One region of the Nocardia sp. NBC_00511 genome, then DNA from elsewhere that is predicted to be linked to it. Evidence: riboswitches for the same ligand, from Rfam matches in the RefSeq annotation. Region 1 holds a riboswitch; the other holds the start of a gene.
The links. Region 1 has a riboswitch for glycine ahead of gcvP (aminomethyl-transferring glycine dehydrogenase). Riboswitches for the same ligand answer to the same signal wherever they lie in the genome.

Region 2: it holds a riboswitch for glycine, as region 1 does, so the genes downstream of both, OG300_RS40640 (hypothetical protein) here and gcvP (aminomethyl-transferring glycine dehydrogenase) in region 1, are expected to answer to the same signal.

The regions. Positions count from the first base shown of each region.
Region 1 is NZ_CP107849.1:3,248,343-3,253,381, reverse strand. Features, by position in the region: gene gcvH (glycine cleavage system protein GcvH) at 1-34, shown strand, start outside; gene OG300_RS15395 (FHA domain-containing protein) at 219-692, shown strand; gene OG300_RS15390 (MerR family transcriptional regulator) at 737-1,504, shown strand; gene OG300_RS15385 (bifunctional nuclease family protein) at 1,666-2,139, shown strand; gene OG300_RS15380 (MerR family transcriptional regulator) at 2,356-2,925, shown strand; glycine riboswitch at 3,057-3,152, shown strand; gene gcvP (aminomethyl-transferring glycine dehydrogenase) at 3,309-5,039, shown strand, end outside.
Region 2 is NZ_CP107849.1:8,723,562-8,728,600, reverse strand. Features, by position in the region: gene OG300_RS40660 (TetR/AcrR family transcriptional regulator) at 1-181, opposite strand, end outside; gene OG300_RS40655 (FAD-dependent oxidoreductase) at 322-1,464, shown strand; gene OG300_RS40650 (helix-turn-helix domain-containing protein) at 1,466-1,900, opposite strand; gene OG300_RS40645 (class I SAM-dependent methyltransferase) at 1,969-2,805, shown strand; gene OG300_RS40640 (hypothetical protein) at 2,868-3,395, opposite strand; glycine riboswitch at 3,530-3,619, opposite strand; gene OG300_RS40635 (cyclase family protein) at 3,755-4,435, shown strand; gene OG300_RS40630 (hypothetical protein) at 4,540-4,851, shown strand; gene OG300_RS40625 (Ig-like domain-containing protein) at 4,937-5,039, opposite strand, start outside.

The sequences.
Region 1 (5,039 bases):
TGCCGCAGGTTATCAAGGAGTTATCGGAGGCTGAGTCAGCCTTCACAGTTCTACCTGCACGGGTACGCCCTGGCAGGGTACGGTCAATGCCAACAGAAGTGCGCGCAGCCGGTGCCCGGAAAATCGGGGCCTGTCCGAGGCGGGAAGTGGCCGGTAGCCGCATCGCTGAAGGCATCAATTGCTTGCATGGATTATTCGGTTCGAGGAGGAGAGCAAGGGTGAGCGAGAACAAGGACCCGGGTTACCAGGAGACGGCAGCAGAGACCACTTCGGTGTTCCGCGCCGATTTCCTGAACGAGGTCGACACGTCGCGCACCGAGCAGACCGGCGAGCAGCCGGTGCAGGGAGTCGAGGGGCTGCCCCAGGGCGCGGCCCTGCTGGTGGTCAAGCGGGGCCCGAACGCCGGTTCGCGCTTCCTGTTGGACCAGCCCACCACCTCCGCGGGACGTCATCCCGACAGCGACATCTTCCTTGACGATGTCACCGTCAGCCGTCGCCACGCGGAGTTCCGTCAGGACGACGACACCTTCCAGGTCGTCGATGTGGGCAGCCTCAACGGCACCTACGTGAACCGGGAACCGGTGGACTCCTCTGAACTGCAGAACGGTGACGAGGTTCAGATCGGTAAGTTCCGCTTGGTGTTCCTGACCGGTCCTCGCCCCGCTTCCAGCGAGGCGGCGGGCACTCTATAGGGCCGAGCGGAATGACAGGCGCAGCGCAGTGGACGCGCGGAGGGATGTCGATCGGCTCCGTGCTGGATTTGCTGCGTCCGGATTTTCCGGACATCACCATCTCCAAGATCCGATTCCTGGAATCGGAGGGTCTGATCAGCCCGGAGCGCACGCCCTCGGGGTACCGCCGTTTCCACGTGGCGGACGTCGAGCGCCTGCGCTTCGTGCTGACCGCACAGCGGGATCAGTACCTGCCGTTGAAGGTGATCAAGGAACAGCTCGAAGCGATCGACAGTGGGGCGGCGACGCTCGGGGTCCGGGAAGCCCGGGCCCGGGCGAACGCCGTGGGAGGCGTCGTGCCCGATTCGACAGATGCCGTGGCGGCCAATGGAAATGCCCGGTTGCGGAGGCTGGGTGTCGTGCCCGGTGAGGTTTCCCCCGAAGAGCTGCGCTTCGATCACGAAATCCGCATCACCCGTGCGGATCTGCTCGAGCAGGCCGGGATCGACGAGAAGTTCCTGACCGAACTGATCCGCGCCAATCTGATCACGCCCGGCGCGGCAGGCTATTTCGACGGCGACGCCGTCACGCTCGCCCGTACCGCCCGGGCCCTGAGCGAATTCGGTTTGGAGGCAAGGCATTTGCGCGCCTTCAAACTTGCCGCCGATCGTGAGGCCGCGATGGTCGCGCAGATCGCCGCACCGATCGCCAAGAGCCGCGACGCCGATGCCCGCGCCCGCGCCGAGGAGACGGTTCGCGAGTTGGCGGCGCTGTCGCTGACACTGCACACCTGCCTGGTGAAGACCTCCGTGCGCGCTTCCCTCGGAGGCTGAAATCTTCGCCTAGACTCGGTGATACGGCTGAGGAGAAGGCAGGGCTCGCCAGTCGGTTGGGTTGATTTGGGAGGCAGTGCCGTGAGTGAGCGAAGCGAGCGAACCAACAAACACAGCGCGCGTTCGCGCACGGGTGGGCTGAGCGTCAGCGAGGCACGGCCGTGAGCGAAATGCGTGTGATCGGCATCCGTGTCGAACAGCCACAGAACCAGCCCGTGCTGTTGCTCCGCGAAGTGTCCGGCGACAGATACCTACCGATCTGGATCGGTCAGGCCGAGGCGACCGCGATCGTGCTCGAGCAGGAGGGCGTCACGCCGATTCGGCCGCTGACCCACGACCTGATAAAGATCTTGATCAAGGATCTCGGGCACACCCTCAAGGAGGTCCGCATCGTGGATCTGCAGGAGGGCACCTTCTACGCGGATCTGGTCTTCGAGAACGATCTGCGGATCTCCGCGCGCCCCTCGGATTCGGTGGCCATCGCGCTGCGCGTCGGCTGCCCGATCTACGCCGAGGAGCCGGTGCTCGAGGAGGCCGGGCTCGTCATGCCGGACGAGAAAGAGGACGAGGTCGAGAAGTTCAAGGAGTTTCTCGAGTCGGTCTCGCCGGATGACTTCAAGGCTACGGACAGCTGACCAACTGCTGACCTGCCGATGATCTCGAAAAGAGACATTTCCGTGTCTCTACCTCAGGTTTAGGGTGAGAAACACGCGCTCGGCCAAGCTTTAACCGGGCCGATTTTCCCGCGACAATCAGGAGAGTAGCCTCGATTGTCAGGCCACGCTCCAGGTCGATGCTGTGCCGGACGAAACGCACAAGCCCTGATAGGCAAGGCAGTAAGGGAGTAGTCAGTGGGAGATCATCCGCAATCCAAGGATGTGGTGCAGCCAGGGCTGTTCCCCGATGACACGGTGCCGGACGAGCTGGTCGGCTACCGCGTGCCCAGCGCTTGCCAGGTGGCCGGGATCACCTACCGTCAACTGGACTACTGGGCCCGCACCGGGCTGGTCGTACCCTCTATTCGCAGCGCCACCGGATCGGGCAGCCAGCGGCTGTACTCGTTCAAGGACATCCTGGTCCTCAAGATCGTCAAACGCCTGCTCGACGCCGGCATCTCACTGCAGAACATCCGCATCGCGGTGGATCACCTGCGCAGCCGCGGCGTCCAGGACCTGGCCGGCATCACCCTCTTCTCCGACGGCGCCACCGTCTACGAGTGCTCTTCGCCGGAAGAGGTCGTCGATTTACTGCAGGGCGGACAGGGCGTCTTCGGTATCGCCGTCAGTGGCGCCATGCGCGAATTGACCGGTGACATAGCCAATTTCCCGGCCGAGCGCGCCGAACTCGGCTCCACCTCGGACCGTCCGGAGGATGAGCTGTCCTTCCGTCGCAAGGCCCGGATCAACCGCAAGACCGGTTAGCTCCCGCTCCTCGAACGCGCGTCGCCCACCGGGTGGCGCGCGTTCGCTGTCTGCGAAACCCGGGCAACCCGGTGTGAAATCAACCCAGGCAACATTGCCGTAACTTGACGCCGCTTAAACTGGCAGTGCGTCGCAGCCGTGCGGGAGAGTTCCGGGGATAGTCTCGGACGCCGAAGGAGCAGCACCTCCCCGTCAATCTCTCAGGCACAAGGGACCGTGCGGAGTTACGACGCCTCTGGAAAGTGATGGTCGCGAGCCATCCGCCCATGGTGAAAGGGCTCGGCAGGTCCGGGCGCGAATCTCTCAGGCGCCCAGGACAGAGGGGGAGGGCAGACGAATCGTCGGTCCCCGGGCCGACCCACGCCCACCCCCTTGGAGCAGCCGTGATCTGGACTCGATCGTTCGCCGACCGCCACATCGGCCCCGACAGCGGCGAAACCGCGCGCATCCTGGCCGCCGTGGGCGTCGAGTCGCTGGACGAACTCGCCACCAAGGCGGTGCCCGCCAGCATTCTCGATGCCTCCGGGACCAATGGCCTCAGCGTGCTGCCGGACGCGCTGTCCGAGCACGAGGCCCTCGCCGAGCTTGCGGCACTGGCGAATTCGAACACCGTGGCCACCTCGATGATCGGCCTCGGCTACTACGACACGCTGACCCCGCCGGTGTTGCTGCGCAACCTGGTGGAGAACCCGGCCTGGTACACCGCGTATACGCCCTACCAGCCGGAGATCAGCCAGGGCCGCCTCGAGGCGCTGCTCAACTTCCAGACCATGATCGCCGACCTGACCGGCATGCAGGTCGCCAACGCCTCCATGCTGGACGAGGCGACCGCCGCCGCCGAGGCGATGACGCTGTTGCAGCGGGCCAATCGCAAGAGCAAGTCGCAGCGGCTGCTCATCGACTCCGATCTGTTCCCGCAGACCCGGACCCTGCTCACCACCCGCGCCGAACCGCTGGGCATCGAGATCGTCGAGGCCGATCTGTCCACCGGCGTGCTGCCGGAGGGCGACTTCTTCGGCGTGATCGTGCAGCAGCCGGGCGCGTCGGGCCGGATCGTGGATTGGGCTCCGGTCATCGAAACCGCGCACGAGCGTGGCGCTTTGGTCGCGGTGGGCGCGGACCTGCTGGCGCTGACCCTGATCACCCCGCCCGGTGAGCAGGGTGCGGACGCGTGTTTCGGCACCTCGCAGCGCTTCGGTGTGCCGCTGGGTTTCGGTGGCCCGCACGCGGGTTACCTCGCGGTGCGCGAGGCGCACGCGCGCCAGCTGCCCGGCCGTCTGGTCGGCGTCTCGGTCGACGCGGACGGCAGCCTCGCCTACCGGCTCGCGTTGCAGACACGTGAGCAGCACATTCGCCGGGAGAAGGCGACCTCCAATATCTGCACCGCGCAGGTGCTGCTGGCCATCCTGGCCGCCATGTACGCCTCGTATCACGGTGCGGACGGCCTGCGTTCGCTGGCGCGGCGGGTGCACGGGCACGCGCAGTGGCTGGCGGCCGGACTCGGTGACGCCGTGGTGCACCAGAGCTTCTTCGACACCGTGCTGGTGAACGTGCCCGGCGGCGCGGAAGCCATTGTGTCCAAGGCGAAGGGGCGTGGCATCAACCTGCGCCTCGTCGACGCCGACCACGTCTCGATCGCTTGCGACGAGGTCACCACCGACACCCACGTGGTGGACGTGCTGGACTGCTTCGGCGCGGAGATCCCGGTCGGCCCGGAGGGCGCGCTGTTCCACGGCAAGCAGCGCCCGCACATCGAGGTGCGCACCTCGGAGTTCCTGACCGCGCCCGCGTTCACCAGGTACCGCACCGAAACCGCGATGCTGCGCTACCTGCGTGCGCTCTCGGACAAGGATATTGCCCTGGACCGCAGCATGATTCCGCTCGGTTCCTGCACCATGAAGCTCAATGCCGCCGCCGAGATGGAGTCCATCACCTGGCCCGGCTTCAATCGCGTGCACCCGTACGCGCCGGTCGAGGACGCCCCCGGCCTGATCAAGCTGATCGAGGATCTCGAGGGCTGGCTGTGCGCGGTCACCGGCTACGACCGGGTTTCGTTGCAGCCCAACGCCGGTAGCCAGGGCGAGTACGCGGGCCTGCTGGCGATTCGCCGCTAC
Region 2 (5,039 bases), 3.4 Mb from region 1:
AGTACGAGATCAGCTGCTGGTTGACCCCAGCACGGGTGGCGATGGCGCTGATCCGCGCGCCCGCGTAGCCGTGTGCGCCGAACTCGGCGGCGGCCGCCTCCAGGATCAGCGCACGGGTGCGCTCGGGATCGCGTTGGCGCTCCTGCGGGCCGGGCGACCTGCGCGGTTTCGACGACGGCATGCGGTGATGCTACCTCGGTCAGCACAATCATCTATCACCATGAATTAATCAAACAAACGATTGACAACTTCATGAGGGCGGTTGACGATGGAGGCACGGCCGCGAACGGCACGGTCACCAGAGCGAGAAGGTGGAAAATCATGTCCGGACTCGGAAAAGTGCTCATCTCCGGCGGCGGGCTCGGCGGGTTGGCACTCGCTCAGGCCCTCCGGCGCGGCGGCATCGAGGTGGCCGTGCACGAACAGGATCCGAGCCCGCGCACCCGAAACCAGGGCTATCGCATCCACATCGACGGCAACGGCAACGCGGCCCTGCGCGCCTGTCTGCCCACCGAGGTGCTCGACACCATCCTGCGCACCAGCGGCATCAACGGCGACCTGGTGGCGGGATACACGAGCGACCTGCGGCAGACCATGGCGCAGACCTTCGACGGCCTCGGCGACGACGAGATCACCCACGTGGATCGCGAGACCTTCCGCCGCGGCCTGCTCACCGGCCTCGACGACGCCGTGCACTTCGGGCACACCCTCACCGACTACCGGATCACCGAATCCGGCCGTGTCCGTATCGAATTCGCGGAGGGCGGCGGGGACGAGGGCGACCTGCTGATCGGCGCGGACGGCGTCGGTTCACCGGTGCGGCGACGGCTGCTGCCGCAGGCGGAGGTACGCGATCTCGGGTTGCGCTGCCTGTACGGGCGGATGCCCCTCACCGCGCAGACCACCACGCTGCTGCCCGCGGATTTCGATCGCGGATTCATCTGGGTCGCAGGCGAATCCGGCAGCGGGGTCGGGTTCGCTCCGCAGCGCTTCCGCGACCGCCCGGTCGGGGCCGTCGACTACCTGATGGTTGCCTACGCCGCGACCACCGAGCAGCTCGGCGTCCCCGACGACCGGCTCTACCGGCTGGATCCCGCCGACCTGTGGCAGGTCGTCACGGCCGCCACCGCGGACTGGCATCCGAAGCTGCGAGCCCTCATCGCGCACGCCGACCCGGACAGCTTCTTCCCCATCACGATTCGCGCCGGACAGCGCCTGGAACCGTGGCGGTCCGGGCCGATCACCCTGCTGGGCGACGCCATCCACACCATGCCGCCCACCGGCGGCGTCGGCGCGAACACGGCACTGCAGGACGCGGCAACCCTTGCGGCGGAACTGCTTTCGGCCGCGCGGGGTGAGAAGTCCGTGCTGGCGGCGGTCGCCGACTACGAGCGGGTGATGGTGCCACGCGGCTTCGACACCGTCGACAGCTCACTCCGGATGGCCGGGCAGCTCTTCGGTTGAGCTACGGCACAGCGGATTTCAGAACGTTCTCGACACTCGGCAGGTCGCCGTCCATCGCCGCACGCAGGATGCGGCGGAAGGTCGGGCATTCGGCGTGCCTCGGGGCCGGGCAGGCGGCGGCGTGACGCAGGCCCGCGCTGACGATGGTGAGCCGGGCGATGGTGCGGTCGAGGTCGTCGGCCTTGGTGGCGAGCAGCGCCCGGTCCACCCGCAGCTCACCGCCGGCGCCGAAGACCAGGGGGATCTCGTCGAGACTGAATCCGGCGGTGCGGCCCAGGGAGATCAGCGCCAGGCGCTCGAGCACATCGGCGTCGTATTGGCGGCGCAGGCCGTGGCGGCCCGAGGAAACGATCAGGCCCTTCTCCTCGTAGTACCGCAGGGTCGAGGCGGGGATGCCGCAGCGGCGCACCACCTCGCCGATATCCAGGGTTTCCATGGTTGACCTCAAGTCGACTTGAATTGAGACAGTGTATCGAGGTGCCCCACGAGGAAAGGACCGCGACCATGACCACTCCGGCCGAGAACGAGCAATCCGCGCGCTGGAACGGACCCTCCGGACACGCCTGGGTCGACACCCAGGCGATGCTCACCCAGGTCATGCAGCCCTTCGAACCGATCCTCGTCGACGCCGTGAAATCCAGATCCGCACACGATGTGCTGGATGTCGGCTGCGGTTTCGGGGCGACCACCCTGGCGGTGGCGCGGACGCTGGGCTCCGAGGTGCGCTGCACCGGCGTCGACATCGCCGAGCCGATGGTCACCGCCGCCCAGGCGAACGCCGACCGCGAGGACCTGCCGGTGCGCTTCCTGTGCGCCGACGCCCAGACCCACGATTTCGAGCCCGCCACCTTCGACATGATCATGTCCCGATTCGGAGTGATGTTCTTCCCCGACCCGATCGCGGCCTTCACCAACCTCCGCCGCGCCACACGTACGGGCGGCAGCCTCACCGCCATCGTATGGCGCGACACGCAAGACAACCCCTTCATGACAGCGGCCGAGCGCGCCGCCGCTCCCCTACTCCCCGACCTCCCTCCGCGAATCCCCAACGCGCCCGGCCAATTCGGCTTCTCGGACCGCGAGTTCGTCACCACCGTCCTGGAAGCCAGCGGCTGGACCGACATCGACATCAGCCAACTCGATGTCACCAGCGTCATGCCCGAACCCGAACTACTCGGCTACCTCTCCCGCTTCGGCCCCCTCGGCCAGATCCTCCCCAACGTCGAGGAACCCTTGCGCAGCCGAGTAATCGAAACGGCGCGCGCAGCCTTCGCCCCCTTCGTGCACGGCAACGAGGTCCGCTACAACGCCGCCTGCTGGATGGTCACCGCACACGCCTGACCTCGAATGTTGTTCGACGGTAAGCGATTTCGACAGACCAGGCGGCCAGGTCTGGCCGCGCCTCAGGCGATGCGGCGATGCGGCCGGGCGCTCAGGGTCTTCAACGCGCGCCCACTGTCCCGATGCACCTCCAGCATCGGGATACGCAGTGCCGCAGCTGTTTCCGACACACTGAGACCGAGAACCACACGCAGCGTGACGATCTCACGCTGCAGATCGGTCAATGGGGTGAGCGGGCTGCACGAGGGCACCTCGTAGCGGCACACCCGGACCGCGCGCCGGGCGGTCGAGTAGGCGAACTCGAGGAAGTCGCGACCCGCGGCGTGCGCGGCGGGCCAGCCGCCCACCACGGCCTCGCACACCTGAACGGCCAGTTCGTCCGACAGCCGGATGGTGCCCAGCCCGGCCCGGCAGTATCCGGTCACGAAAACCCTTGTGAAGCGCAGCAGTTCGGCGATGGCGGGACGGCGGCCGCGCGCGGCGGCGGTCAGGACGTCGGCGGCGGGCAACGGAAGACGCACCGAACGGGGCGGGCAATCGACGAGGGAGATGTCACCACTCACACGGACTACCGGGGAAACGACGGGCATGGGAGGTCCTCTGGTCCGCCGGGCAGCCGCCCGGCTATCGGAACTCCCCCTCTGTCACGGGACCTGAGAGTTTCACCGCTGACGCGGCTTGCACCGTAGGTGAGGCGCTCGGTGCGCCTGCTTTCCAGAGTGGCCTGGTCGAAACGGTAGCTGTGCCTGAGAGATTCCGGGGAGGTTGCTCCTTCGGCGCCCCCGTCGAGCGGGGACTCTCCCGCTCCGACTCCTAGCGGCCCGATGTTCGGTTATCTCACGACCCTAGTCGACGCCAACCTTCCCGACACCATTCAGCAAACTGCTGGCAGGTGCCTTGTGGCCGAACTCACGGTAGTCTCGCGACAACTCGGAGAGGCAGGCGATCCGTGCGCATCATCGATCTCTCGGTACCGATCCTGACCGGAATGCCGGTGTACCCCGGCGATCCCGAGGTCACGGTCCGACCGGCACTCACCGTCGCGCTCGACGGTGTGAACGTGCTGCACCTGGCGTTGGGTTCGCAGACCGGCACCCACGTCGACGCCCCACGGCACATCGACGATTCGCTGCCCGCCCTGGATGAGCTTCCGCTGGAACGGTTCGCGGGGCCCGCGGTGCTGGTGGACGCGCGCGACGCGGGCGCACGCGGGGCGATCGGCCCCGAATACTTCACCGGCAAGGTCCGGCCCGGCGTCATCGTGCTGGTGGAAACCGGCTGGTCACAGCATTGGGGCACAGTCGAATACCTCGCCCATCCGCACCTGACCCCGGCCGCGGCCGAACTGCTGATCGCCGCGGGCGTGCGCACCGTGGGCATCGACGCGCTCAGTGTCGACCCCACCCCGGCGCTCGAGATCCCGGTGCATCGCATCCTGTGCGGCGCGCAGGCGGTGATCGCGGAGAATCTGACCGATCTCGCGCAGGTGCGGGCCGCGCAGCAGACCGGGGCGCGGATCGAAGTCTCGCTGTTCCCGCTGCGCATCCCGGGTGGTGACGGCGCTCCGGTGCGGGCGGTGGCACGGATCGAGGACAGTCGGATACCCACGGAAACTGTGATTGATACCTGATTGTTCAGGGTTTGTAGCGCGGATCACTCGATATTCGTAGACTTCATGCAATCCCGGGGGGAGTCGGGGCCCCCGCACCGTGCTCGACCAGAAAGATGCTCCACGTGAATCGTTGTGCTGTATCCGCTTTACTGGCCGCCGCGACCATTCTGGCTGTCGCACCCGCCGCATCTGCGGAGATCGTTCTCACTGACTCGTCCAACTCGGACACCAAGGCGACCACCAGCACCGATCCGATGGTGTCGGAGGTCTTCGGATCCTCGGGCTTCAGTCTCGGCTCTGCGGGCGGTTCCTCGACCGATTCCGGCCAGAAGGGCCTGTGCACCGTGATCGGCAGCGCCTCGGCGCTGTCGGGGATGGCGGCACTCGGCTGCGGCGGCGTCTCGCCCGGCACGGTGGGCCCGATCATTCACTGACGCACCACGTCACCCGGAGCGAGCACAGCGAAGGGGCACCGGCGGATTCGCCGGTGCCCCTTCGCGTTGTGTGCGGCGGTTGCCGCTAACGGTTGTCGTCGGCGTTGCCGGCCTTCCACTGCTCCCACGGAATGTTCCAGTCGCCCAACCCGTCCAGGCCCGACAGCGTGCCGCCGACCGTGTTCTTC